Linked DNA regions of Tunturibacter psychrotolerans. The protein of the gene in region 1 interacts with the protein of each later gene in a pairwise test. Links are inferred from orthologs where the notes say so. Each region holds a gene or a part of one and is shown on either strand. Other genes may lie near its edges.

Region 1 (15,851 bases):
CCCGAGCCCGTCGACCGCGCCTTCCGCCACTCCAATCAAAAGATCTACAACCAGATGCAGGGCGTCAGCGAGTTCGTCGTCACCGGCAACCTCAAAGACTGGGAGCGCTGGGACCGCCTGCACGAGATCAAAACCAAAGCCCTCACCATCGGCGCACGCTACGACGAGATGGACCCCAAGGACATGACAAAGATGGCCACCCTCATGCCCAACGCATCCTCCTTCATCTGCCCCGACGGCAGCCATCTCTGCATGTGGGACGACCAAGCCTTCTACTTCAAAAACCTTCTAAGCTATCTGCAAACCTTATAGCCCTTGGTGTTGATCTTAGGGGGAAACATTAGCTGAAGGGCTTGAACCGCATTGGTCCTGATTACTGAAGGCGCCGCCGCCTGCCTTAACCCAACCGACTGATCCATCCGTTCGTTTAACCCGGACCCACCACGTGGTCTTCGGTTGACGTTTGTCTCCTGCCTCCGCATCGTAAGTCTTCCCGTTAAACCAGATCAGCCAATAAGACTCCCCTTCGTAATGAAGAACGTAGAAAACATCCCCTGGATGAATACTGGCCTCTGGAACATCACGGCTCGCAACAATCCGCAACGGTATGGAATATGTTGCACCATCTAGCGCCTGAACCCACTCTCCCTTCGCAAGTTGAGAGACCTTTTTGCCATTGGGCTGGTCAAAGACCACCACTGTTCTCTCTGCAAGCCACTTCCGATAGACACAGCATTCGAAAGGACAAGCCCCCACATCGATATAAGGGCTGGGCGGTTTCAGAGCAGAAAAAGCGCTCACTCCATGTGTCAGAAGAGTTACGAAAACGAGAATCCTTGCTAGAAAAACTATGTCCTGTCTCTTCATGTGTGAAGTTCTACCTCTTTGAAAGGGTTCTCATGAATATCGGGTTCACGCGATCACTCTCTTGAAGTGGGCAAAATCTTCACGGCCTCCGAATCGCATCCGTGCAGACCCTGACAAGAAATCGGCAACAATCCATCCTTCGCCAGACAAACCTCAACCGCTGTCAGCCGTTCCTTCGCGCAACTCACAACGATGCTTCCTTGCGGGAACGAAGGATTAGCCTTCGCAAACAAATGGAGGATATCTTTCGGCCTCAACGGCTCCTCGTGCTTCAGATCACGCAGCTTCTTCGGAATCCTCACCGAATGAAACGCCTGATGTTCCAACCCAAAGAACTCCTCCGGCGACATCGTCGTACACGTCCCATGTTTCTTCCACTCATGATCCAGCAGCGGAAGGTCGGGAGTGATATCTAAATTCAGCTCAGGGTGCGACGGCCCCGAACGTTCCGCGCAGTTCACCGGATACGATCCGTTGTAGTTCTGCGGCCACAACCCATGCAGCACGAATCCACGTGGTGCCTTACACTCCGAACCCGCCCCCGGAACCGAACAGAACTCCGGTCCCCACGCAAGATTCATCAGATAGAAGTCGAACTTCCCCGGCTCTCCTTTCTCCTGAGCACCGCTACGCAAACAACAAGCCACCAATACCAGCAATGGCAGACAGGTCGCCATAAAACGCCGCACAGAGAAAGTCTTCATAAGCCAACATGCTAATGCAGCACCACCGAACAAACCCAAACCAACACGCTACAATCACCAACAGCATGATCGCCCACCTTCGCGGACGCCTCCTCTCAAAGACTCCCAATCAAGCCATCCTCGAGTGCGCTGGCGTAGGTTACGACGTCACCATCAGCGTCGCCACCTTCTCCGCGCTGCCCAACGAAGGCACCGAAGCCACGCTTCACATCCACACCCACGTCCGCGAAGACCAGATCGCCCTCTTCGGATTCTCTGAAACTCAGGAGAAGCGCCTCTTCGAAAAGCTCCTGACCATCTCCGGCATCGGCCCCAAGCTCGCCATCACGGTCCTCAGCGGCATCGACGCCAGCCGTCTCATCACCGCCATCCGCTCCGGCGATCACGCCACCCTCACCCGCATCCCCGGCATCGGCAAAAAGACCTCCGAACGCGTAGTCCTCGAACTCAAAGACAAACTCGACGACCTCGCCACCGCCATCCCCACCACCACCGGAGGCCCACACCACGGCCCCGCAGGCGACGATGCCCTCTCCGCCTTGGTCAACCTCGGCTACCCCCGCCCCATCGCTCAGAAAGCAATCGAAACTGCCATCACCAAGGACCCCAACGCCGCCCACGACTTCGAAACTCTCTTCCGCGCCGCCATGGCCGCCATCCGCTAAAAATAAATCTCAAAAAGTTGGCGTATTTTTCGTCGCCCAAAAGCGTGCTCTTCCAGCCACGCAAAACACCACAACGTCACCACGTTTCACCATCCAAAACACCACATTACGCAACCATAATTCGCAAAAAACCCAGCAAAAACGCCTCTCCACCACATCCAAAAAAAATACGCAGGAAAATGAGACGGCCCCGAAACCGTTTGAGCGATTTCGAGGCCATAGGTTTGCAGACGGCCCGTAAGCCGAATTCTGTTTTAGACGATCATTCCTCTACGCGACGCATTACTGCGGCGCTTTAGCAACCTACCCGCAAGTTTCGGCTCTCTTTCGAGTCTCTCCGCCTGGGCGCATCGGGCCGATACGCTCACGCCGCCTGAAGAGGAGCGGCGAGATCCCTGCCTATTTGGTCTTGCTCCGTGTGGGGTTTACCCTGCCGCGTCCATTACTGGCCGCGCGGTGCGCTCTTACCGCACCTTTTCACCCTTACCCCAAGCCGCTAACGGATTTACCGAAGTAAATCACCAACCTGAGGCGGTTCATTCTCTGTTGCACTTGCCGTCCAGAGGTCTTGAAACCTCCGTCCCGGACGTTATCCGGCACACTGCCCTGCGGAGTTCGGACTTTCCTCCCCCGCCAAACACCTTTTGGGTGAAGGCGGCAGCGATCATCCAGCCGCCTGCAGGTATAAGTGTATCCCACCGGTTGTTGGGTGGTGGGCAGCTTAGAGTCCGAGATAGTCGAAGTTGCCGAAGCCCCCGTTTTCAAGGAACTACCGGACGTCACTTGTCCGACAAGCCGACCACTCGGCAACTAGCCTTGATCTCATTTGTTGATGAGTGCATCGGCGATTTAGCAACAACTGAGCTTGTACCATGTACTATCGGAAGTTGCCGATTCAAGGCCGCGTCGAACAGGCAGGCCCCCATCGCAGTAAATGGCTTCTCACAGCCCAGCAGGTAACAGTCAACCGCTGCCTATTTGATTGTAAAATCACGACATTTGGCGGGGATCAATGGAAGTCCAGATTTTTCGGACACTCGGAGGCATTGCGGGGCTGGCCGGATTGGCCATTGGGATGATCCTGTTCTTGTATCGCGAGATTCTTCGTAAAAACGTTTTTCCGACCCTTACCAAAAGGGATGCCTATCGACTTTTGAGAAACATTGCAATCCTCTCGTGGAGTATTGCGATGTTCGGGATTCTCGGCTGGGCCTGGTCGACAGCAATTCTGCATAGGAGTCAACCTGCACCCGACGGCGTCGCTGCCGCACCTGATGAAGCGCTGGTCATTGCCGGAACGGTGGTGGATCAGTCAACTAATATGGGGATTGGCCAAGCTACCATCGTAATTGACGGGCAGAGTTCCAGTTTCACCTCGGAAGATACCGGCAACTTTCGAATTGCATTGCCCGGAATAAATCGGGATCCCGTTCGGCTCTCGGTGACAAAAAACGGCTATTTCAAAGTAGATCAGTCAGTGATTCCTCCCACCCACGCCCTGATTCTGCAGATGCGGCCTAAGTGAAATCATCAAAATGATCAAGACGCTCCCACGCTCGGTTTGCCTCTGGTTCCTTTTAGGTTCCTGCGTTGCCGCGCAGGACAAAGTCACCAAATTAAGAGGAACCGTTCAGGATGCAACAACCAAAAACCCTGTTGCCGGGGCGACTGTCAGTGCGTCGGGAGATACTGCGCAGCAGAGCGAAATCACCGATGGTAAGGGATTCTTCCGGCTCCTAATCGAAGGGGTCCCTCCAGGGGACCTGGTACACATTCGCGTGGAGAAGGCAGGTTACGCCGCTTACGATCAGCAGTTTGCCGCGTCGGAGGAGATTCCTCTCAACATTTTGCTTCGGCGTACAACCACAGCAACACCACCGCCTAATCGGAAGACGATCGAGCCAGCCGCGCCAGTCGATCCGGTCACCGCTCGCTTTGTCCAGGAGATGAAGGATCCTAATTACACGGTCCGGCTCAATGCTCTTAAGGTGCTGGTCGATAGCGCTCCGACCGACAGCGCCGCGATGTCGGCGGTAATTGCAGCTGCGCTCGATTTTTCTTACCAGATCAAGCTGAACGCTATACAAGCCATTGAGCGGTTGAAACCCACCTCGAAGGATGCGGTTACGAATCTCCTGGTCGATCTGCACGATATCGAGCCTCTTGTGCAAGCCCAGTCAATTGACGCTCTGGGCAGCTTCCCCAAAGACAAGGATGCGCAAGCTGCTCTCTTTCGATTGCTGGGGACTCCACCGTCAATCAACGAACGAGCGATGTACAGCCTGGTTCGGTCAGGAGTAGAGGATCCGCGGCTTTCGGAGGCCATATTCTACGAGGTAACGATTGGGAACCAGTATGCGGTCGGTGTGATGTCGAAGGAAACTCCCTTATCGCCGGAGTGGATCTCCCGGCTAATTGCGGAGCTGGGAAAGAACCTCGATTTTTCACAAAGCTTCAAGGCGCAGGGAATCATCCGGGTTTTGCTGAAGGGTGGCGGCGAAGCGGGGCATAAGGCGATGCATCAGTTTCTGGCTACCGCCGATCCTTACCGCCAGTCGCGCCTTGTACTGTGCTGGCTCGAAGTAGATCATAAGGCAAAGGACGAGATTCTTCAGGTCGTTCGCGTAACCGATATCACTACCGAGTTGAGAAAGGCGTTGGCCAGCACGCAGCCGGAGTCGGTCTTCCTTTCGTACGTGGTTTATGTTTCCGATGCACCTACTGGTTGCTCCCGCGGTGTCACGCTGAGAGCAGCGATGGGTATGCTGATGCTGGATCTGGAGCCTCACAAAGATGCGTGGGACGCCCTGGCCTTCGACCTGGATCGCACCCACCATTCTGAAGTGGCGTGCAGCGTCTATTCTGGTACTGTACTTGTCTGGCTCGGTCAGTCTCGGGCGAAACCAATAATCCCGTTATTGATTGACGACCTGCGATGTAATGGGAGCCCACAGTTCGATTTTTCGGAGGAGCCTCCCACCCGCCCGGGACAACGTCCCACGCAGCCTCAGCCTCGACCTTCCGTGAACCGAGATTTAATACTGATTGTGAAGACCACACTGGTCAAGATTGGCGATGAGGATACGATAACCCTTCTTCAGCAGTATGCAGCACAGGGGATGATCATCTGCGGGCATAAGAGTGAAGATCCTGATCCTGATGGGAAGAAGAGGCTAGCAGACTTGATCGCCCGCATTCGCAGCCGAACCGATAAATGATCAGGAACGACAAAAGTCGGCCTATCGGCAGTTGAATCTCAATTGGCAAGAACAGGCCATTGCGCTCATCGAACTATTCAGATCGATCTGTGTTTTGGGCAACTGGCCGTAAAACCGGCTATCCGGAAAGGTGAGGCGGACCCTGTCTGAAAAGTCGGGTTTTCGGCAAGTTGAGTCGTTCACATCAAACTGACCGCTGCCGGTTGTTGGGTCGCGCGAACAATTCTCACTCGAATGCCGGAGGGGCGGCTGGATGGAGGACGGGCACTTTTTTGGAGGTGAAAAACAGGCACCTCTCTCACTGGGCGAACAAAACCCAGCTCGATTGCGTATGAGAGGCAAGGGAAATCTCGCTTTGGAGACTCCCTGGCTGATAGTCTCTAGCGTACCCAAGGTAGACAAGGCTATGGAATTCAAAGAGGCGGTAAAGATCGCGCTGCAGTCGCTCTGGGCGAACAAGCTTCGCTCTGTCCTGACCCTGCTTGGCGTCGTCATCGGCGTGGCCAGCGTGATCGCCGTGGTGACGCTGGTCAACGGCGCGAACACCTACGTCACGACAAAGTTCGCCAGCTATGGTGCGGACGTTTTCACAGTCTCGAAGATGCCGCAGATCATTACTAGCCCGGAGGACTATCAGCGGTATCAGAAGCGCAAGAACATCCTCTACCCTGACTTTCAATATGTGGCTGCGAACTGCAGGCACTGCGTCGGGATTGGCGCACAGCAGACCGTGATAGGGAAGATCGTGCGTGGGACGGAGTCCACGACCGATACCAGCATCCGGGGCTATACGTGGCAGATGCCTTCGCTGCAGAACCTGAACATCATGCAGGGGCGCGGGTTCACGGAGGCGGATCAGGAGCATGCCTCGCATGTGGCGATCATCGGGACCGATATTGAGGACCATCTTTTTGCTGGAGTGGATCCGCTGGGACAAGAGTTGCGGGTAGACGGCACGCCGTACACGGTGATTGGGATCAGCGAGAAACAGGGGAGCACGTTTGGTGCGAGCCAGGACAACTGGGTCGCCGTGCCGCTGACTGCGTTTCAGAAGAGCTATGGGACGGCGAAGACGCTAATAATTTATGTGAAGGCGGGCGAGGCTGGACCGGTGCTGGAGACGGCGGCGGACGAGGTGAGGGTTCTGGTGCGATCGAGCCGGCATGACGCTCCGGGAGCCGAGGATTCGTTTGAGTTGGATACGAACAATACGCTGGTGGGATTCTTCAGCATCGTGACCCGGTCGTTTGGGGCTGTCGCCGGGGCTGTGGCGCTGATTTCGCTGGTTGTCGGCGGCATCGTCATTATGAACATCATGCTGGTGAGCGTGACTGAGCGGACCCGCGAGATCGGCATCCGAAAGGCTCTCGGCGCGCGTCCAAAGGACATCCTGATGCAGTTTTTGATCGAGTCAGGGACAATGGCGCTGGTCGGCGGAGTCTTCGGCGTGATCGGAGGAATTCTGGTGGCGCAGGTGATTACGATTCTGGCGGGATTTCCTTCGACAATTGCGCTGTGGAGCGTCATTGCCGGGCTGGTGATGGCCACCGGTACGGGAATCTTCTTCGGTGTCTATCCGGCGCGAAAGGCCGCGCAACTGGATCCGATCGTGGCGCTGAGATCGGAGTGAAACACGGGAGCAGGGAGGTCGTTGATGCGGATCGCCGATACGAAAGAAACGGTAACGATGGCTCTGGATACGCTGCGGGCGAACAAGCTGCGCAGCGGACTGACGATTCTGGGAATTGTGATTGGCGTGATGACGGTGATTATCATCTCGTCGGTGATTAATGGATTGAACTCGAGTGTGGCTGGCCTGGTGGAGTCGCTGGGGACGAATGTGATCTGGGTCTTCCGGTTTCCGGTGATTGGGGTGCGGCCTACGACAGAGATGCTGACGCGGAAGCAGTTGACCTATGAAGATGCGATGGCGATGAAGGATCTGCCGCATGTGTTGGCCGTGACGCCGGGATTGCAATATCGGGACAACAGCGGGGTGGAGGGCACGGTAGCGGTGAAATACGGCAGCAAGATCCTGGAGGGGACGACCCTTGAGGGTGACACGGCGAGCGTGAAGGATGTGTATGAGCTCAACTTGAAGGATGGACGCTTCTTTAACGAGAGCGACGTGGAGCGGGCGGCGAACGTTGTCGTGCTGGGGATCGATACGGCGGACGGGCTGTTCGGCCCGACGGATCCGGTGGGCCAGGATGTGACCATTGCGGGCATGACGTTTACCGTCGTGGGTGTGATGGAAAAACAGAAACAGGCGTTTGGGGGAGGCAAGAACCCGGAGGACAACAAGGCGTTCTTCCCGGTGACTACGTTCCATAAGATCCACCCCGAGATACTGGACTACTGGATCAGCCTGAAGTTTGATGACCAAAAGAACAAGACGCTGGTTCAGGATGAGATAGAGGAGCTGCTACGGCGCAGGCGGAAGGTGAAGAACGAGGCACCGAACAACTTCGCGATCTTTGGAACCGATTCGCTGACTCGTTTATGGACAACGATCACGGGCGGCCTGTTTTTGCTGCTGTTTGCTCTCTCCAGCGTGGCGTTGTTGGTGGGAGGGGTCGGCGTGATGAATATTATGCTGGTCAGCGTGACGGAGCGAACGCGGGAGATCGGGGTGCGCAAGGCGATCGGCGCGAGCAAGCGGACCATCCTCGCGCAGTTCACGCTGGAGGCCATTACGCTGTGTGCTGTTGGCGGCGTCATTGGCGTACTCATTGGCAGTGCGATCGCTTTGGTGCTGCACCTCTTCTTTCCGTCGATGCTGTCGGCGCTGTGGGTTGCCCTTGCCTTCTGCTGCTCGTGCGGGATCGGACTTCTCTTTGGGATTTATCCGGCTTGGAAGGCGGCGAACCTGAACCCGATCGAAGCGCTGCGGTACGAGTAGGGTCACTGCCCACTGCGCGTGGGGCGGTCACTTCGTGACTTGTATACCCCTTCGGTTGGTGCTCCCGTTGGTCGCGGAGAGATATTTTCGCCGACCATCGGGAGGCCCAGGGCGAAGCCGGTATACGTGTCACGAAGTGACCGCAGCCCGCGCAGGGCGTACTCAAGCCAGGCAACGCGAGACTGTTCGGTAGACTACTTAGATGGCCACTGCAATTGAGGCGATCACGACACTGCTGACCCTTGCCGGGCTCGCTTATCTGCTGCTGGCGCTGTGGGGAACCCGGAACTTCGTACATTACTGGCAGCGGAAGAGTGTCGACGCCGGGTTTGCGCCCGATGTCACTATTCTGAAGCCGGTGAAGGGCGTGGACCAGCGCATGTATGCGGGGCTGGTGAGCCACTGCCGCCAGGAGTATGCGGGGAAGTTTGAGATTGTCTTTGGTGTGAGCAGCCTGAACGATCCCGCGGTGGGTGAGATCGAGCGGCTGCAGGCGGAGTTTCCTGACTGTGCAATCCGGTTGGTGGAGTGCCGGGAGCGACTGGGCACCTCGGGCAAGGTGAGCAACCTGGTGCAGATGCTGCGCGAGGCGAAGTATGAACATGTGCTGATCAACGACAGCGATATTCGCGTGTCTCCCAAGTATTTGGCGCGGGTGATGCAGTGTTTTTCGGACGCCAATGTTGGTATGGTGACGGCTCCGTATATCGGGCGCACTGCAGAGAAGGGTGGCGCGCTGACGGTGTGGTCGCGGCTCGAGGCTTTGGGAATTTCGACCGATTTTCTGCCGGGGGTGCTGACGGCGCGAAGGCTCGAAGGCGGGATTCGATTTGGGCTGGGCTCGACGCTTGCTACGAGCAAGGGAGTGCTGGCGAAGGCGGGAGGGTTGGAACCGCTGGCGGAGTATCTTGCCGATGACTACGAGATGGGCGCGCGTATCGCGGCGGCTGGATATCGCGTGGAGCTTTCGAACGAGGTGGTGGAGACGACGGTGCCGGAGTATCACTATCGCGGGTTCAGGGACCATCAACTGCGCTGGGCGCGGTCGACTCGGGACTCGCGAAAGCTGGGGTATCTGGGGCTGGGCGTGACCTACGCGTTGCCGTGGGCGGTGATGACCTGTGTTGCTAGCGGGCTGGCGCTTTGGAGTTTTTCTTTGCTGAGTGTTGTGCTGCTGGCTCGTGTGGCGGTGGCGCTGTCGGTGGGCGTGGGGGTGCTGGGCGATGAGCAGGTTCTGCGCGACCTTTCGCTGTTGCCATTGCGCGACTTCTTTGGGTTGGGCTTCTGGGCGTGGAGCTTCGCCGGCGATACGGTGGTTTGGCGGGGGGAGTTGTTTGCGTTGCGCGATGGGCGCATCAGCCCTGTCCGTCCTTTGAGTTCGTGAGGGCGGGATTTGGGTAGATCTGCGCATGGCTGATGCTTTCCGGGGGGTGCCCCCTGGGGGGTTATCCCCTTTAACTTGCTTTGAATGAGTTATTTGCGATTTTTGATGTCTGTAAATTCGCCCATTCAAATGGGTTACAGGTAAATTCGTCTTTCTAAAAGGGTTAGCGAAGGACAAAAGGACGGCCCCAGCGGTTTGGTCGCGGGGGCCTTCTTTTTCTCTCTGTTTCAATGATAGCGGAATGGGCGTAACTCATGCGCCACACGTATCTTGCTCATTTTATGGCTGATATCGGTTTTCGGGGCTTGACAGGTTTTCGGCACCTATACCCGTAAGCAATCTGTACTCAGAAGTCATGGGATTGGAGAAATCCGCTCACCAAGGAGAAGAAGGCTTCGGGTTTTTCCAAGTACATCAGATGGCCGGTATCGGGAACCACGACGCGAGCAGCTCCGGGTATTGCCATCACCAAGGCCCCAGCCACAGCCTGATTGTCTGCTATGTCGCCGGAGCCGATGAGAATCAACGTGGGCATGCGAAGTTGTTGCACATAAGGGAAGACTGGTTTTTCCGGCAGTGGCATGTCGTCGTGATCATGGTCCTGAGGTGCAGCTTTGAGCAGTCTACGAAGATGCTCTCGGGCAGCATCATTCCCCGGCACGATGAAGTAGGTATTTTGAACGCGTACTTCCGTTTGGTCCTTCGCGTTCTGAAATGCAAGCTGGTTCATCACAAAGTGCTCAGAGTACGGAAAACCTTCTGCCTCAGGACCTACGAGCACCAATTCACTCACTTGTGCGGGGTAACGCAGAGCGAAGCTCATGGCAATATTGCCGCCATGCGAGCTGGCCACCAGAGCGGCCTGAGATACCTTGCGATCATGAAGGAGAGTCGCGACATCATCGGCTTCGATATAGGGCTTCTTCGTGGCGGGTGAACGACCGTAGCCCCGTCGATCAAAACGAATGGTATGGAATTGTTTGCAAAACGCTGGCCATACATCATCCCAGACGGCTGAATCGACGACACCGTCATGGAGCAGGATGACAGCTTTCGGTCCACTTCCACACTCTTCGTAGTAGAGCCGTGAACCATCGACCTCCACAAATGCGCCCGGCGAAACTGTCGCACTCGGTGTTTGCGCTGACAGAATTCCTACCCCAATAGCTGATGCAAAAAGCATAAGGACGGCGAAGATTTTCATCCACACAGACTATGTTGAAGGATGATTAGCAGCAAGCCGTGCGGCCTGATTGCCTGCGGTGAGATGGTTGTCTCCATAGAGCCGCGCGGGAATTTTCTTTTCTTCTCCAGTGTCTAATTCTTTGGGCTTAGGAGCGCGGAGATTGGCTTTCCGGCACTGGCTGGGATGATTCTTGGGCGGGCGGAGGGTGCTACCTGGGCTGCGAGGTTGGGCGGCCAGAAGGGATCGGTGGCAGCGACGGGAGCGAGGGGGATGTCGGGGATCTTGGTGTTGATTCCGGCGTTCATGGTGTCGATGAAGGTGTTGGCGATGACTGCGTAGCCGACGTTGGTGGGGTGGATGCCGTCAAGGGCGAAGAAGCCGCCGAGGAAGCTTGAGTTTCCGGTGTAGCCGCTGATGGTGAGGCCGTTCGCGGAGACGGTGTTGAACAGGGCGTTGATGTCGACGAGGGTGGCGTTGGCGGCCTTGGCCTGGGCGGCGATGACTTGGTTGAAGGCTGCGACCTGGGCCTGTACGGTGACGACCTCGGCGGCGGAGAGGAAGCCGGCGTCAGTGATGGGTCCCTGCTGCTGGCCTTTGAGGATGAGCGGAATCTGGGTGGTACCGGCGAGGTTGACGAGGTCGCCGGGAACGATGCCTAGAATCTGGCTGAGGGCGGAGGCGGGGAGGCCGGTTTCGGCGGAGACTTCGCCGAGGACCAGCGCGGCGGGGGTGAGGTAGGGGACTTTGGTGACGTCGGGGATGTTGGCGATGACGAGGTGGGCGGGGGCCATCGTGGTGAGTTCGGTGATGAGGGCCTGGTATTGGCTGGTGAAGTTGGCGACCGAGGTCATGGTGGAGGGCATGCCGGTTTCGTCGGCGACGAGGGCGTCGTTATTGCCGATCCAGAGGAAGATGGTGGTGGGTTGAGCGTTTACGGCGAAGGTGGCCTGGCTGTTGGCCTGTCCGTAGCCGAGGCCGGGGAAGCCGAGGACTAGCTGGTTGAGTTGTGCCTGGCTGCCGGGCGCGGGGTTGACCTCGGGGATGGTGTTCATGACGTCGTTGAGAAAGGCTCCGGGGACGGCGAGGTCGGTGACCTGGGTGGCGAAGTTATCGCGGCCGGTGGAGGTTCCGGCGACCGGGGTGATGACGGGCGGTGGGCCGAGGGAGTCGAGATGGAGGACGTTGGGGGCGCCGGGGTAGGCGATGAGGGGTTGGATGATGTTGAATCCGGCCTGAGCGGCGAGGACGGGGGCCCAGCCGTGGACCTGGGTGGTGTCAAGGAGGGAGCCGCTCTGGAAACCGGCGGTGAGGGAGTCGCCGAGGAAGACGGTGTTGGAGAAGTTGCCGGCGTTCTTTGCCTGCTGCGCCTGGAGGGCGGCGAGCTGCTTGGAGGCGCTGCTGCTACTGCTGTCGTTGTTGCAGGCGGTGAGGGAGAGTGCGAGGGCTGCGGCGAGGCTGGAGTGCAGCAGGACTGAACGGCTATTCATTTTCATGGCGACGAACGGACCCCTTGGAGAGGTCGCGGACTTGGGAAAGTTCGCGACGGTGTGTGCTTTCTTTAGACGTGGCTTTGTATCACACTCGGGGTGCGATGGGGAACAAGAGGTATTTGAGGAGGTATCTGCGGGAGGGGGTGGCGACGGTAGGATAGGGATGTGAAGAGCTGGGTGGAGGTTTCAGAGCGGCGGCTGGCGGGGAACTACAGGCTGCTGCGGGATGCGGCTGGTGGGGATACCGCGGTGCTGGCGGTGGTGAAGGCCAATGCTTATGGGCATGGGGCGGCTGTTTGTGCTCCGGTGCTGGTAAGGGCAGGGGCGGAGTGGCTCGGGGTGACGGATGTCGCCGAAGGGGCGGCGGTGCAGAAGGCGCTCGAGGTGGCGGGGGTTGCGCGGAGGGAGCGGCCGGGGATCCTGGTGATGTCCGGGCTGCTACGGGAGGATGCGGAGGAAGTGGTGCGGCTGGGGTTGACGCCGGTGGTTTGGCTGCGGGAGCAGATGGAGTGGTTGGCCGAGGCGGCGAAGCGGCTGGGGATGGGGCCGGTGGGGGTGCATGTGGAGATTGATACGGGGATGGCGCGGCAGGGGGTGGCCGTCGGGGTCGAATTGGAGGAGTTGGTGGCGTGGGTGCGGGGGGAGTCGGGGATTCGGGTGGATGGAGTGATGACGCACTTTGCTTCGTCGGAGGTGGCTGGGTCGGCTCAGACGGTGTTGCAGCGGAGGCGGTTCGAGGAGGCGATTGGTGTGGTGCAGGCTGCGGATCTGCGGGCGTCGTGGGTGCATGCGGGGAACTCTTCCACGATCGACAACGAAGGGGTGCGGAATGTGGCTTGGCTACAAGGGGTGGCGGAGATTGTGGGGGCGCGGTCGATGGTGCGGACGGGGATTGCGTTGTATGGGTACTGCTTGCCGATTGAGGGTGAGGGTTTGAGTGAGGTGCGGCAGAAGCTGCAGCCGGTGATGACGTGGAAGACGCGGGTGATTGGGCTGCGCGAGGCGGAGGCGGGAGATACCGTGGGATACAACGGGATCTATTGTGTGCCGCGGGCGATGCGGTTGGCGCTGCTGCCGGTGGGGTATGCGGATGGAGTGCGGCGGGAGCTCTCGGCTTCGAATGCGCGGGCTGGTGGGTGGGCGATGGTGCGGGGGGAGAAGGCGCCGATTGTGGGTAGGGTGTCGATGAATCTGACGATTGTGGATGTGAGCGGGATTGAAGGCGTGGCGCTGGGGGATGAGGTGGTGGTGCTTGGGGATGGCGTGACGGCGGAGGATCATGCGCGGCTGGCGGGGACGATTGCATATGAGATTGTTTGTGGGGTGCGGCCGGCTCATCGATCTGGGGTTTAAATACGCCCTGCGCGGGCGGCGGTCACTTCGTGACTTGTATACCCCTTCGGTTGGCGCTCCCGTTGGTCGCGATTCGTATTCGTGTCACAAGGTGACCGCCCCACGCATGCTCGGCCTGTCTGGCAGGACTTCTGTGATGAAAGCTAGCATGGCGGCGTTGAAGATGTGTGGGCGCTGGAGCGGTACGAAGTGGCTTACGCCTTTGAGGATGATGAGCTTGGCGTTGGGGATGGTGCGAGCCAGGTACTCGGCGTGTTCGTCCTTGATGAACTCATCGTGTTCGGCTTGCACAATGGCTACGGGCACACTGACTCTGGCGAGGTCTTGTGAGGTGTAGTTGGGTTGGGTGTTCATCATGATGCGGACGGCGTGGGCGAACTCGTTGAACTGGTCGGGCGTCGGTGAAAGCTGGGCGTAGTCCATTGCGTGGCGTCCGAGGCAGCGGTGCAGGAGCGGGTTGCGCTCGTTGATTTGTTTGAGGCCGCTGGGGTCCATGTTGCACCCGAAGAAGAAGGCTCCGGCGACGCGGAAGGGCGCTTGATCGGCGAGGATGAGAGCGATGCAGGCGCCGTCACTCCAACCGACGAGGGCTGCTCGTTCGAGGTGCAGTGTATCCATGACGGCGAGGACGTCTGAGGCCATTAGTTCGTAGGAGTAGGGGCGATCGTCGCGCGTACTGCGGCCGTGTCCACGGCTATCGATGAAGATGACGCGGTGCCCGGCAGTGAAGAGGTCGGGAAGCTGATAGCTCCAATTGCCGCTGTGTCCGAAGCCTCCGTGGAGAAGGATGACGGGTGAGCCGGAGCCGTAGGTGGCGTACCAGATTTGGGCTCCCTTGTGTTCGACGTAACCCTGGGTGTCTGGGTTCGCAGGAAGTGTGGCGCCGTGGGCTTCGAAGTTCGTCAGATCGTCGTCGCTGAATTCGTCGTCACAAAATTCCAAGTCTGCCTCCGTCTGCTTGTGTCTGAGGAGAAGTCTATCGTCTGTTTATCGTTGAGGTGAGGAGGCGTATTTGCGTGCATGGCATGTGGGCCGTTAACATCAGCTGAGAGACACCGAGAGGAAACATTTCATGGAATCCATCAGCACGGCGCGCCGTACCGAAGATATCGCGCTCGATCTACTTAAGTTCGTTGCAGCGCAGGCCAATGTCGGAAGCAAGTCCGCTGGATCGACTGGTTTTGGTCTGCCGAGCTCGCCTAAGAGTGATGACCAGGTGACGCACCTGCTCGAGCTGTATGCCCGCTGCCGCGAGGCAGTTGAGGCTCCGGTCGAAAAATAGTGGCGGATACGCGGGCGCTGCGGGTTGCAGTGGTTGGGGCGGGAGCCTTTGGGCGCAACCATCTGCGGGTGCTGCGGGAGCTTCAGCAGGCGGGGCAGGCGGTCGAGCTTGTGGCTGTGGTGGACCGTGATTCGGTAGCTGTGGCTGCGGCATCGGAGAAGTTTGGCGTGCCGGGCTTTGAGACGATCGAGGCTTGCCTGGCCGCTGTTGGCGGGCTCGATGCTGCATCGGTTTGTGTGCCGACGGTGCATCATGCTTCCGCCGCTGTGCCGCTGTTGGCAGCTGGTGTGGATCTGCTGATTGAGAAGCCGCTGGCCGCGAGTCTCGCGGATGCTGATTTGATTCTTGAGTTGGCCGCGAAGCATGGGCGCATCGTGCAGGTTGGGCATCTGGAGCGGTTTAATCCAGCTGTGACTGCGGCGAAGGCGCATCTGCATAAGCCGATGTTCTTCGAGGCGCATCGGCTGAGTATCTTTACGCCGCGTTCGCTTGATGTGGATGTGGTTTTGGATCTGATGATTCATGATCTGGACATTGTGCTGAGCCTGGTGGCTTCGCCGGTGCGCGAGGTAAGGGCTGTGGGGCTTCCGGTGCTGTCGCGCAAGGTGGATATTGCGAATGTGCGGGTGGAGTTTGAGAACGGCTGTATCGCGAACTTTACGGCCAGCCGGGTGAGTACGGAGCGGGTGAGGAAGCTGCGATTCTTTCAGCCGCATCAGTATTTGTCGCTGGATTTTGCGCGGCAGGACCTGTTGATGATCGATGTGACTGCGGCGGCTGGAATGGATCCGGCGATGTTG
Region 2 (13,021 bases), 3.3 Mb from region 1 along the record:
TGTACATGGCCATCTTCGACTCTAAGATTGCGGCTGGCAAGTGTCAAGCGATTGTCAGGGTTGTGTGCGGCTATCGAAGTAATGCTATGTACATATCGATCAGGCTATTACCGAAGAGCGCACTGACTAGTCCGCCCAGACAAAGAAAACTTCCAAAGGCGAGCTTCGAAGCTGCGTCTGCCCTGCCGCGCGCCAGAAGTACTGCTCCATAGACCGCTGCGGCGAGGGTTCCGAGGAAGAGGGAAAGAATCGCCGGCCAGAAGCCCAGAAAGGCCGCGATCATGGCGAGCAGTTTCACATCGCCGAGTCCCATTCCGTCTCGGTGACGGACGGCTCTGTAGACCCAGCGGATGAGCAGAAGCAGGAACGCGCCTCCGCAGACCGCGGCGATGCGGCCGAAGATCAGGTTCTCCGGGCCGGTAAAGAAAAGGTTGCCGTGGTCGGTTACTCCGCCGGGACTGGTGAGCTGGATGTGGTGATTGCTGAGGACGATCTGGTCCTCGTTCGGGCCAAGAAAGAGTGCCTGCGCGCAGACGAGGAAGAGGGCAATAGCGATACCACTTAGCGTGAAGGAGTCGGGCAGGATCATGGTCTGCCAGTCCATCACCATCAGGCCGATGAGGAGAAAACCCAGAATCGCGAGTCCCAGACCAGTCAGGATGTGAACCGCCCACCACTCCGTCGAGAGCTGTAAGCCCGTGCCGAAAAACGAAGGGGCCAAAACCTGGGAGATGATGATTGCGAACCACATCCCCGTGGCAAGTTCAACCACCGGATAGTGCCACGAGATGGGTTCTTTGCAATTGCGGCAACGGCCATGCAACAAGGCCCAGCTGACGAGTGGGATGTTGTCGTACCAACGGATTCCGCCGCCACAGTTCGGACAATGCGAACGGGGGTGCACCACAGACTCGCGTCTGGGAAGGCGTGAGATGCAAACGTTGAGAAAGCTGCCGAAGAGTAAGCCAAGGATGAAGCCAACGGCCCCAAAGAGATAGAACGGAGTCACCTGAAAAGTATACGGGGGTTCTAGAAATCGACGTGCATGCGGACGGATTCGACCAGCACAGGACCGCGATCTTTGTTGTAGCCGGGGTGATCGACAAACTGTAGGTCGAGTGCGTAATAGAGTCCGCGCCACGTGTGCATGTTGTAGTAGCTCTCGAGAATGTCCTCGCGGGCATAGTTCAGGTTGCCGTCGCCGAGGAGAAAACCAAGACCGCCGAGCTTCAGATACTCCTGGTGATCTTTTTTAATGGCATTCGAGACGAACGCCAAGCCGACCTTGTCGTTAGGCCTCGACCATCTGCGGCCGGAGTAATCGCCCCCAAACTCCACAGTCTGATCGACTTCCGTGTAGGCAAAAGACTCATGCTGGCCTTCGTTCCATCCGAAACGGCCAAACATCCGTATGTCCTCGGTTATCTCCTGTTCGAAGTTCAAGGCGAAGCCGTACTTCACCGCGCTGAACTTCTCGACGTTCTGGATGACTGGCCGCGTGCCCTCGCCGGCGAGAAAAGCCTCATTGGCGTCGCGATATAAGCCCATGTGGGCGTGGTTCACATAGCTCAGGACACGGATGGTGCCTTTGCGTTCGGGTGGTAGCAGACTGCCCAGCAGGGGTTTGCGGAGTTCGAACTCCCAGTTCTGCCCGCTGGCCCGACGGAGAGCCCAGTCCAGATCGATTCCGTTCGCAATGGTGGGCATCAGCGCGAGTGCGTATCGTGCAGACCAGTCCTTGTCGTCGTATTCGCTGACTATGCCGTAAGTGTAGCCGCGAGTGTCGGCGGCGTAGTCCCACGCGCCGTTATTGTCGACAGTCCAGTTCATGAACTGCAGGTGGCTGTCGCTGCCGATGCTGTTGATGTCGAGAAAGTCGGGCAGGCTCATCTTGCCGACGTGAAACTCCAGGCGTCGCTCCGGCACCTCGGGGGCAAGGGAAAACTGCGTTCGGGCGTTCTCTACCATCTTGTCAGTGAAGCCGATGGTCTGGTGAACCTGCGCACGGGCCATGTAGGGCGTCGAACCAAGATTAGGATTGCGGACGACGTCGAGATTGGTAAAGCCAGCCAGTCCCAAGGCTTCACTGTCTCCTCGGCCACCCGCTGATTCAAGATCAAAGAGGCCGTCCAGCGCGTACTTTGGGTCACGGATTGCTTGTGCAGCGAGATAAAGCGTGCCAAGCAGAGATGTCTTGTATTCGCCGCGAGGCAGCAGGCTGTTTGGCCCTTGATAGGGGGAGTGAAAGGGTCCGTGCGCCTGAAAGATGATGTTTGCCTGGCCGCCGATGAGAAAGCGCGAATTTTCCCAGTGCGGAAACATCGTCGGGGTTGCGTCGTCGGTTTCGGCAGCGGTATCTGTCTCAGAAGACGGAGTCGGTGCGTCGGGCAGTTTCGCCGACGCTGCACTTGCGGCTGTATGTCTCTGCGCGGCAGCGAAGTGACAGGCGAGAAGTACGAGGGGGAGAGCACCCACAAGGCGGCTCTTTCTGAAAAAAGTTTCTATCATTGAACTGTTATCTTCAGGCCTGAAAGTGAACAGAGTGCGAATTGTCAGGCGAATTAGACCCTTCCAAACGTGGGGATGACTCAGAATGACGAGTTGCTCTGGCTTGCTGTCCACGATAGTATACCCCGGTAGGGTACAACGGAGATAAACAAATGTCGCATACAAAGTCGGCCCAAATTAAATTGCTCAACCGAGTAAAAAAAATTCGAGGCCAAATTGATCGTGTGGATCGCACTTTGGCGTCAGAGGATCATGAATGCGCCGAAGTGCTAATGCTACTCGCGGCGGCGCGTGGCGGAATCAATGGATTAATGGCTGAGGTGCTTGAGGATCATATTCGGCTGCATCTGCTGCAAGATGGACATGCCCCTCTGACTCCAGAGTTAGGGGAAGACTTGATTGACCTCGTGCGTGCTTATCTCAAGTAGGAGATGCTGCTTGATCTCCGAGAACCTCACGAGACCCGTTGCTTCATCGCTGTACTCAAACACGATTCACTTTGACTTTGATCCCACCACGACTAAACCCAATCCTGCGATCAAAGAGACGGTGCTCAGAATAGGGGACAGCGGAAGCGTGTCCTGGGTCTTGCGCGATATTTGCACCGGCCCTGCATCGACAACTTTTTTCTCGTGCGTAAAGGAGAGTCCGCCGGTAGCGTACCCGATGATTCCAAGGACGATGAGGAGAATTCCAACAATGGTTGCTGCCTTCATGGGTTGAGCCTTTCTTCTTCAGCGAGGATCGCGATCTCAGCTCTGATGCCGGCCACAACCTGTGCAGATGCATCGTCGCCTCAGTTTGCGAGCACACTTGCATGCAACCGAACCTCGGAGTAATCTGCTTTTACACGGGAAAGGAGGATGGTCCAGCCTATGAAAATTGACAGTAATAGTTGCACAACAATACGTGAGGTGACTGAGGCTTAGAGCGTCCATAGCTCTAGTCCTGGCGGTCTTTGTAGTCGAAAGTCCATGCCGAGGCCCAGTCCGAGTATGGACGCCTCAGGTCAATCTCAACAGTTCACCGCCAGACGGCTCGCTGCTCTCTAAGAGTGCGAGCCGTTTGCGTTTTAGCAGCATCCTAACGGTAGGATATTAACCATGAAACCTCTGGTAATTGCAGGACGAGCCTTTCAGTCGCGGTTGATCGTTGGTACAGGAAAGTACAAAGATGGCGCCGAGACCCAAGCCGCCATTGAAGCCTCAGGAGCCGAGATGGTGACCGTCGCGGTCCGCCGGGTAAACCTGGACCGGTCGAGCGAATCTCTCCTCGATTTCATCGATCCAAGACGCTATTTTCTTCTGCCCAATACGGCCGGGTGCTACACCGCCGACGAGGCGATTCGCGCTGCACGTCTGGGGCGCGAGGTGGGGCTATCGGATTGGGTCAAGATCGAGGTCATCGGCGACCAGCAGACGCTCTATCCTGACGTTCAGGCGACGCTCGAAGCTACCCGGGTTTTAGTCAAAGAAGGTTTCACCGTTCTGCCTTATACCTCGGACGATATTGTCTTCGCCAAGCGATTGATCGATGCTGGTGCGGCGGCCGTCATGCCGCTCGGTGCCCCCATAGGCAGCGGCCTCGGACTACAGAACACGGCCAACCTGCGCATCTTGCGGGAGTTCATCACCGAGGTTCCGTTGATCGTAGACGCAGGCGTGGGAACCGCCTCGGATGCTGCCGTTGCGATGGAGTTGGGCTTCGATGCTGTGTTGATGAATACTGCGATCGCAGTCGCGAAAGACCCTTTGTTGATGGCCGAAGCGATGCAGCATGCGGTTCTGGCGGGGCGGCAAGCCTTTCTGGCAGGCAGAATGCCGCGCAGGCTGTATGCCACCGCCAGTTCGCCGCTTGAAGGAATCTCTCGCTAGTGAGGAACAATCCTGCGGTGGACTCAACTTCGATAGTCCGAAGCCGACACGAGATGAAGTAAACTTCGCCCATGCGAGTCTTCGGCATCGATTGCGGAACGGAGTTTACTGGCTACGGGGTCGTGGAGGTGGATTGCGACGCCCGCACACCGCGTCTCGTCCATCTTGCTGCAGGTACGATCCGGCTCAACAAGAAAGAGAAGACACCGCAACGGCTCGCCCAGGTGTATGCCGAGCTGACGGCTCTGATGACCCTGCACCAGCCCGAGGTCATCGCCATTGAAGAAGTTTTCTTTTCGGCGAATGCAAAATCTGCGCTCAAGCTCGGCCAGGTGCGAGGTGTGGCGATGCTGGCAGCAGCAACATGCGGAATGCCGGTGGTCGAGTATGCTCCGCTCTCGATAAAAAGCTCGGTGGTTGGTTACGGATTGGCCGCTAAAGAACAGGTGCAGTTCATGGTCAGGCGTCTGCTGAACAACGAAGACGCCTTTGACTCCGCGGATGCGGCAGACGCGCTGGCGATTGCGATCTGCCACATTCATACGGCGCAGACGCTTCAACTGCAGGGCGCGCGCTGATGAGAGCAATTGCAAGCATTGTGTTTGGCTCGGCACTCTTTTTGTGTTTCAGTTTCGTGGCCACGGCTCAGACGTCTGAAGCTTCGGCTTCGCTCCCCGCTACAACCCCGTCTGAGGTTAGCTTCAAGTTTGACCGCGTAGGATTGCCGGTTCCACACTTTACTCTGCGGATCCATGAGGACGGTACGGGAACCTACCAGGCAGATCAGGCGGAGATTCCAGCAACGCCGACATCGATGCGAGGCCAGGCGGCGCAACACGTCGACCGGCCAATCAATTTGGCCTCCGGCACCGTTGCAAAGATCTTCAAGGAGGTGAGGGAACTGAATGATTTCAATGTCGAATGTGCTTCAAAGGCAAAGAACATAGCCGATACGGGCACCAAGACGCTCACATACAGCGGTTCAGATGGATCGGGATCATGCGTTTACAACTATTCTGAAAACAAGACTGTTCAATCGCTGACCGACATCTTTCTTGGAATCGCCTCCACGCTGGATGAGGGTCGTAAGCTGGAGTTTCTACATCGATACGATCGGCTCGGTCTCGATGCTGAGATAAATTCCTTCGCGGATGAGGTGAAGGAGGGACGTGCGATCGAGTTGGGAACGATCTCGCCGACGCTGGCCGCAGTTGCGGACGACACTGCAGTGATTCAGCGTGTTCGACTGAAGGCGGCAAAGATGCTGGAACTGGCGGCTGAGGGCAGCAGCCATTGAAGATTCAGTAAGCCCCGTTACAGCTACAGTTAGTTCAGTTGTTAGGAAGGACGAGCTGCGACAGAGATCGATAAAGCTCGGCCATCGGCTCCAATGCAAGTGATTCGGCGCGTGCCTGCGCTGAAATGCTGTCGGGCCACGCGGCGGAGAGTTGTTCGGCAGGGTGTCCCGCGGCGCGAAGGTTGTTCTGCAACGTCTTGCGCTTCTGCGCAAAAGACTGCTTCAGGAATTTGTTGAACCCGTCAGGATCTACTCCTAACTCAGTAAACCGTGGCGCGAAGTGAAGTCGCAAAACAGTGGAATATACGTCGGGAGGGGGCGAGAACGCGGACGGCGGCAGAGTAAAAAGGTGGTCAACCTGCGCATTCATCTGAGCCGTCGCAGAGAGTAAGCCATAGTCCCGAACTCCCGGAGCAGCCGAGACACGATCCGCCACCTCTCGCTGCATCATCAGAACGGCACGTGCGAGAGTGCCGGCGCTACCAGCCGCGAACAGTTGCAGCAGAATATCCGAAGTGATGTAGTACGGCAGATTGCCGATCACGTCCGCCGTCTCCCCTGTGGGCACGAGCGTTTGCAGGTTTATCTTCAACACATCGCATTCGAGAATCTGTACCTGCGGCTGGTCGCGAAAACGGAAGGTCAATTCGGCCGCAAGTGCCCGGTCGAGCTCCAATGCAATCAGCTTGTGGCAACGTCCTGCCAGAATGTCGGTAATCGCCCCATGACCTGGGCCAATCTCAATAACGGTCCGCTTGCTAAGATCACCAAGAGCATCGACGATGGCGTGACGGGCAGTGTCGTCGACAAGAAAATTTTGTCCCAGCTTCGGCTTACGTTTCATCTGCATCCAATGTTTGCGGTTTGTTGATGTGCTCTTCTATAGACTAACGGTTTGGTTGGAAAGATAAGGACGAAGGTATGCATATTGTTTTCGCGGCGTCGGAGTGTTCCCCTTGGGCAAAGTCGGGCGGTATGGCGGATGTGGTGAGCGCACTTCCACGGGCCCTGGCCAAACTTGGTCATCGAGTGAGTGTTTTTCTGCCCTACTATCGTCAGGTTGCGAAGGTTGTGCCGAAGCCTAAGGTTGTCCTCCAGAGTGTCACGATTCCGTTTCCTTCGTATAACCGCTTCGTTCGGATTCTTGACGGAGGTATAGCCGGAGAAGTCCAGACTTACTTCGTCGATTGCGCCGAATTCTTCGATCGCGAAGAGTTCTACGGCACGCCCTCCGGCGACTATCCCGACAACGCGGAGCGTTTCGGACTTCTCTGCCGCGCTGTCATAGAAGCCTCAAAAATACTCGGCGTTCCAGACGTGTTTCACGTGCATGACTGGCAGGCGTCGATGATTCCGATCATGTTGGGATCCATCTATTATTTCGATCCAGTCCTTCGTCACGTCCCTGCAGTGCAGACTATTCACAACGCGGGATTCCAGGGGTGGTTTCCTCCACAAGCCATTGAAAAGCTGCTGCTGCCCTGGGATTTGTTTACCGTCGACAAGCTCGAACACTTCGACAAGGTTGATTTCTTAAAGGGTGGCGTCGTGTATGCCGATGCCATCACAACGGTCAGTCGGAAGTACGCCGAAGAGCTTCAGACGGCGGAGTTTGGAAACGGACTCGATGGAGTGTTTCGGAAGCGAAGCGGAGATCTCCTCGGAATTACAAACGGTATCGACTCTGAAGAGTGGAATCCCGCGACCGACTCCCACATCGCGGCCCACTACACGGTACAAAACCTTGCAGGGAAAAAGGAGTGTCGCCGCGATCTGCTTCACGCTTATGGATTCGAAAATGTCAGCGATGACACCGCCGTTATCGGAGTCGTCTCCCGCTTCGCCACGCAAAAAGGCTCCGACTTCATTGTCGAAATCATGGATCGGCTGGCGAAGGAAGACATGGTGTTGGTGATACTTGGTAGTGGCGAAGAGTACTACGAGCGTTTGTTGGTAGAGATGGCGGAGCGCCATCCCGCAAAAGTGCGTGTGCAGGTGAAGTTTGACAATGTCATGGCGCACAAGATCGAAGCAGGCGCCGATATCTTCCTTATGCCCTCCCGTTACGAGCCGGGCGGCCTGAACCAGCTTTACAGTCTCAAGTACGGAACTATTCCTGTCGTCCGCGCGACGGGCGGTTTGGACGACACAATTGAGGAACAACCAAATGGGGAAGGGAACGGCTTCAAGTTTTGGGGCTATAGCGCGGACGCATTCCTCGAAGCAGTACAACGCGCCCTCGGAACCTTCCGCAACAAGGAGCAGTGGACGGCAATGGTGCGGCGGGGAATGGCGCAGAACTTCTCCTGGGACAAGCCGGCCGCCGAATATGTGCGCGTCTACGAGCGTGTCATCACCAATCGCAGTTAGGCGGGTCGTCTTCGTTGCAGCAGATAGTGCAGCGGAACTCCCAAGAGAATGATCCCCGTTCCGATGATGGAGTTCCGCGGCTGATCTGCAAACGAAAAAACCAGCAGTACCGTCGCCGCAAGAATGAAGAGGGCCGGTAACACTGGGTATCCCCAGATGCTGTACGGGCGAGCAGAATCTGGGTCGCGACGGCGAAATACGAAGATCGTGCTGGCAGTCAGCATATAGAAGAGCCATTCACCAAAGATGGCGAGCGAAAAGAGTGCTTGAAACTTGCCGATGGCCAGCAGCAGCAGCGAACTCAACACCGCCTGGAGGATCAGTGCTGTGGATGGTGTTTGAAATCGTGGACTAACGTGCGCCAGTTGCTTGAAGAAAAGCCCGTCACGGGCGGCTGCGAACGGCACACGCGCGCCGGACAGCGAAGATCCTACAAAGGTCGCGCAGATACTTACTGCCATCCCGATCGACACCAGCGTGGCTCCGGACTGCCCGGCCACCAGACGCATCGCGTCAGCGGCGGGTCGATCCGCTCCGGCGATTGCTGCTGCGGGCAGCACATATTGAATAGCCGCATTGGTCAGCATGTAGAGCGCTCCGACGATGGCAACGCCTCCGACCAACGCAAGCGGCATGCTGCGCTGCGGCTTCTTTACTTCGCCCGCCATGGTCACGACGTCGCTCCATCCGTCATAGGCCCAGAGGGCAGCGACGAGCGCGATCATAAAGCCTGTAAAGCCTCCGCGCGCTCCCGTAAAGTCTGTGCTGAAGTTGTTCCATGATCCATGCGCGCCCGCTGCCCCAAAACAGAAGCCTGCGATCACTACAATCAGCGCGCCCTTAAGCCACGTAAGGAGGAGTTGCACATTAGCCGATCTCCGGGTTCCGATGATGTTCAGACCGGCGATCAGCCAGGTCACCGCAATGGCGAAGATCTGCCCCCAGCCCAGATGCAGAAAGGCTGGCTGAGCGAAAAAACCGAAGATCGCAAAAGTACCCAGCACCCGCGCCAATCCTGCGGCGATGGTAGCGAGCGACGCGGGTTTGGCTACTGTGATTTGCGTCCACATGTAGAGAAAGCCGGTGAGGTCCCCATAGGCCTCCCGAAGGAAGGCGTATTCGCCGCCATAGCGCGGTCGCGCAGCAGCGATCTCGGCATAGGTCATTGCGCCGAAGAGAGAGAGCAGACCACCCACGATCCACACGACGTAAACCATGCGGGACGAGCCGACCGCTGCCATCATCTCTCTAGGCACCAAAAAAATTCCGCTGCCGATGATGATGCCCACAACAATGGAGGTTGCGTGAGATGCGTTCAAAACGCGAGGCAGTTCAGACTGGCTTTTTGGCATCGGTTTTCGGAGAGTAGCATACCGGTGCCGTCATCCCGAAAGGAATAACTAGCAGCTTTCCATCTTGCCCCGATATTTCAGACTCGAAAGACGCCAGAGGATCGGAATGAGATATTACAGTTCAGGTGGGGCGCGATAAAACATCTTACTTATAAGATGAGAGACGAACTTACTGGAGTGAACTATGGACTGGACACCTAGTGGCGGACTCAGCGGTGACATTGAAGACAGACGTGGTTCCTCTGGCGGGGGCGGCGGAGGATTTGGTGGCGGAGGGATCGGCATCATCGGCTTTTTATTCCTCCTCGTCATAAGCCTTGTCACAGGACGTAACTACATCGGCAGCTATCTCTCAGGCCATAGCGCGTCTCCCTCCTACACGCAGCAGAGTCCTACCGCAGGCAACCGTCCGGTAACCTCGGAATCTCCTCAAGAGAAGAGAGCAGCGCAGCTTGTCTCCTGGACGCTGGATGATGTGCAGAACACCTGGACGAAGCTTCTGCCCACGCAGACGGGAAAAAACTATCAGCGCTCCACACTGGTGTTATTTCGCGGACGAACTTACTCAGGTTGCGGTACTGCTCAGTCGCAAAGTGGCCCGTTCTACTGCCCGGCGGATGAAAAGGTCTACATCGACCTTAGTTTCTGGGATGAACTGAGACGGCTCGGCGGCAGCAACGCAGATTTCGCTCAGGCTTACGTCGTCGCTCATGAGCTGGGCCACCATGTGCAGGATCTGCTTGGCATCGAACGACAGGTCCGACAGCTATCAGCGCAACATCCATCAGAGAGCAATCGCCTTTCCGTCGATCTTGAACTCCAGGCCGATTGTTTCGCCGGTGTGTGGGCGCACAGCACGGCGCAGCGCAATATCGTTCACGACTCTGACATCGCGGCTGGTCTGCAAGCAGCAGCCTCTGTTGGCGACGACCATATCCAGCGCCTGGAACGAGGAACGGTAAGCCCTGAGAGCTTCACTCACGGATCTTCTGCGCAACGCGTTGGCTGGTTCAAGCGTGGTTTCCAGCAGGGAACCATCGCAGCTTGCAACACCTTCAAGACTGGCGGTGCAGTCCCGCCGACAGACAGCGCTGAGTAGCCTCAGGAAGCTTCATTCAACACAGGAAGTACCGCTTTGCCTGAAGCTTCCGCTGCAAAGTAGTTACGAATCTTCTCGGCAGTTGCCGAATTCACTACTGCAGTGAGAGCGTCCGGTCCAGCCTGCCTGATCCCACGCACGCTGCCGAAGTGTTCGATCAACCGTTGCCGGGTTCTCGGCCCAACGCCAGGTATCGACAACAACTCGCTGTCGCGGTCGCGCATCTGGCGTCGCTTGCGATGGTAGGTCACGGCAAATCTATGACTCTCATCGCGAATCTTCTGCATCAAGTGCAGCACGGGGGATCGCCGGTCAAGTACCACGGGCTCGTTCTCCTGCCCGTATACGTAGATGATCTCTTCTCGTTTTGCGATCGATGCAAGAGGCTGCAGTGTGACTCCGATCTCTTCGAGCGCCGAATATGCTGCATGCAATTGTCCGAGCCCTCCATCGATCAGGATCAGAGAAGGGAAGGGCTTCTTGTCTTCTTGCAGCCGTTTGTAACGGCGTTGAATCACCTCGCGCATGCTGGCAAAATCATCGACGCCCGTGACTGTCTTCACCTGAAATTTCCGGTAGTCAGACTTTTTCATCGCGCCATCTTCCCACACAACCATAGAAGCCACCGTTTCGGCGCCCTGAATGTGCGAGATGTCAAAGCACTCGATCCGGCGCGGTAGCTCTTCCAGTGTGAGCGCGTCCTGCAGTGCCTCTTGAATCGCTTTCATACCCGGCTGCAGCACTCGGAATCGCTGGTCGTACGATTGCTTCGCATTTTGACAGACGAGATCGACGAGCGAACGCTTTTCACCACGCTGCGGCGCAAGAATCTCAATTCGCTTGCCGGTCCGCCCAGTCAGGGCCTCCGCCAGCAGAGCCCGATCGGGAAACTCAACGGGAACGAGAATAGACCGGGGCACATAAGTCTGATCGAGATAGAGCTGTTTCAGCAGCGCAGAAAAAAACACTGACGCACTGAACGTCGCGCCAAGCTCCGATACAGCAGAATGCTGCACAACGGGGATGCCCTCGCCGATCTCCGGTGCGGCAGCCGCTGGATCCGGTTCTATGCGGGGCAGCGCCTCCAACTCATCCAGCTCCGCAACTGCCTCCGTCACTGCATCCGACGCGGATTCCGGCAGATCCTCCCAGAAGAAGTCGCGCCGGTCCACGATTTTGCCGCTGCGCATATGGAACAGGTTCACCGCCAGCATCTCGTTTTCGAAGTGGTAGCCAAAGACGTCGGCGTCTTCATTGTCGGTACCGGCCATTCGCTGTTTGTCCTGCATCTGGTGAACGGTGACGATCTGATCGCGCAGCCGCGCGGCCGTCTCGAACTGCTCAGCCTCTGCCGCAGCTTCCATCCGTTTCGTCAGTACCTGCTCGAGCTCGTTCGGCCGCCCCTCCAGAAAGAGCTGCACATCGCGAATGGTTTCGCGGTAAGTCTCCGGCGTCGTCAGCCCCTCCAGGCACGGCCCCAGGCAGCGCTTGATGTAGTACTGGAGGCAAGCGCGCGGATGGTACCGGGATAGATCGACCTTACAACTCGGAATCAGGAAGCTGCGATGGATAAGATCGACCAGCCGATAGGCAAGATTGCCTGGAAAGTAGGGACCGTAATAGGCCCCACCATCTTTACGCAATCTGCGGGTGACGAAGACCTTCGGATAGCGGTCGTTCATCGTCAGCTTGATGTACGGATAGGTCTTGTCGTCTCGCAGCAGAATGTTGAAGCGCGGCTTCTTCTGTTTGATGAGGTTGTTCTCAAGCGCCAGCGCCTCATGCTCATTGGCGACCGTGATGTACTCCACATCGACGGCCTCTCGCATGAGCGAGCCTGTCTTGGCATTGGCCTGCGACGCCTCCAGGAAGTAGGAACGCACCCGCGCACGCAGGTTTTTCGCTTTACCCACATAGATAACCTCGCCGTCAGCATTTTTGTAGAGATAACAACCTGGCTGAGTTGGGAGGGTTCGAATTTTCTGGTGAAGATCCATGCGTGTCGATCAAAATCCGCATCTTAGTGTAGATGCAGGTTTAGGAAATCTGCAGTGTGCACAGGTTTGCTCAGTAGATTTGACGCGGCAGCCAATCAAAAGTTCCCGAATGACGGCGATACGGAGAGTGGTCTAAATGTATCAGTCGTTGTAAGTATAAGAAAACGTTATGGTTGAAATCATTTTAGGATTGGCATTCCAATTGCATCTGTCGACCGTTGTGGATGAAGTTATTGGAACGCCCTACTAACCAGGAGAGTGAAAGAAATGGACTCCAAGAATCAGAGAGAGATGAAAATTAAATCTGCCTTAGTCGTTATGTTTGCTAGTGCCTTCGCGCTCACCTTCACGGTTGGCTGCTCGACCAAGAACTATGTCAAATCCCAAACCGCGCCGATCATCCAGGAGACAAACGACCTGGATACCAAGACCGCCGCTGACCACCGCAACATCGTCGATACGGACGAGCGCGCCAAGACCGGCATCGCGGGTGCACAATCTGCCGCCGACACAGCCAATCAGCA

The links.
Region 2: the proteins of ruvA (region 1) and ruvC interact in binary tests that used the Escherichia coli proteins (3 or more experiments, as listed by UniProt). The link is inferred for Tunturibacter psychrotolerans from one-to-one orthologs.

What each region holds. Positions count from the first base shown.
Region 1 is NZ_CP132942.1:607,234-623,084, reverse strand. What follows is about bases 563-3,410. They hold ruvA (Holliday junction branch migration protein RuvA), read left to right. Parts: upstream 563-1,585; coding sequence 1,586-2,236; downstream 2,237-3,410. Other genes in these bases: RBB77_RS02390 (carboxypeptidase regulatory-like domain-containing protein), read left to right, coding at 3,249-3,410; RBB77_RS02405 (ribonuclease T2 family protein), read right to left, coding at 921-1,571; RBB77_RS02410 (hypothetical protein), read right to left, coding at 563-867. In the rest of the region: RBB77_RS02415 (proline iminopeptidase-family hydrolase), read left to right, coding at 1-312; more of RBB77_RS02410, read right to left, coding at 328-562; more of RBB77_RS02390, read left to right, coding at 3,411-3,761; RBB77_RS02385 (carboxypeptidase regulatory-like domain-containing protein), read left to right, coding at 3,772-5,454; RBB77_RS02380 (ABC transporter permease), read left to right, coding at 5,861-7,084; RBB77_RS02375 (ABC transporter permease), read left to right, coding at 7,109-8,356; bacteriohopanetetrol glucosamine biosynthesis glycosyltransferase HpnI, read left to right, coding at 8,559-9,740; RBB77_RS02365 (alpha/beta fold hydrolase), read right to left, coding at 10,087-10,923; RBB77_RS02360 (SGNH/GDSL hydrolase family protein), read right to left, coding at 11,058-12,419; alr (alanine racemase), read left to right, coding at 12,582-13,769; RBB77_RS02350 (alpha/beta fold hydrolase), read right to left, coding at 13,854-14,711; RBB77_RS02345 (hypothetical protein), read left to right, coding at 14,842-15,051; RBB77_RS02340 (Gfo/Idh/MocA family oxidoreductase), read left to right, coding at 15,051-15,851. UniProt on the Escherichia coli protein: The RuvA-RuvB-RuvC complex processes Holliday junction (HJ) DNA during genetic recombination and DNA repair.
Region 2 is NZ_CP132942.1:3,943,209-3,956,229, reverse strand. The notes cover bases 3,476-6,206. They hold ruvC (crossover junction endodeoxyribonuclease RuvC), read left to right. Parts: upstream 3,476-4,453; coding sequence 4,454-4,960; downstream 4,961-6,206. Other genes in these bases: rsmA (16S rRNA (adenine(1518)-N(6)/adenine(1519)-N(6))-dimethyltransferase RsmA), read right to left, coding at 5,714-6,206; RBB77_RS16470 (hypothetical protein), read left to right, coding at 4,960-5,679; RBB77_RS16480 (thiazole synthase), read left to right, coding at 3,612-4,382. Outside these bases: RBB77_RS16505 (NADH-quinone oxidoreductase subunit A), read right to left, coding at 1-7; RBB77_RS16500 (prepilin peptidase), read right to left, coding at 71-1,009; RBB77_RS16495 (carbohydrate porin), read right to left, coding at 1,030-2,508; RBB77_RS16490 (metal/formaldehyde-sensitive transcriptional repressor), read left to right, coding at 2,661-2,936; RBB77_RS16485 (DUF3185 domain-containing protein), read right to left, coding at 3,003-3,224; more of rsmA, read right to left, coding at 6,207-6,529; glycogen synthase GlgA, read left to right, coding at 6,601-8,049; RBB77_RS16455 (APC family permease), read right to left, coding at 8,046-9,401; ypfJ (KPN_02809 family neutral zinc metallopeptidase), read left to right, coding at 9,586-10,500; excinuclease ABC subunit UvrC, read right to left, coding at 10,503-12,497; RBB77_RS16440 (OmpA family protein), read left to right, coding at 12,789-13,021.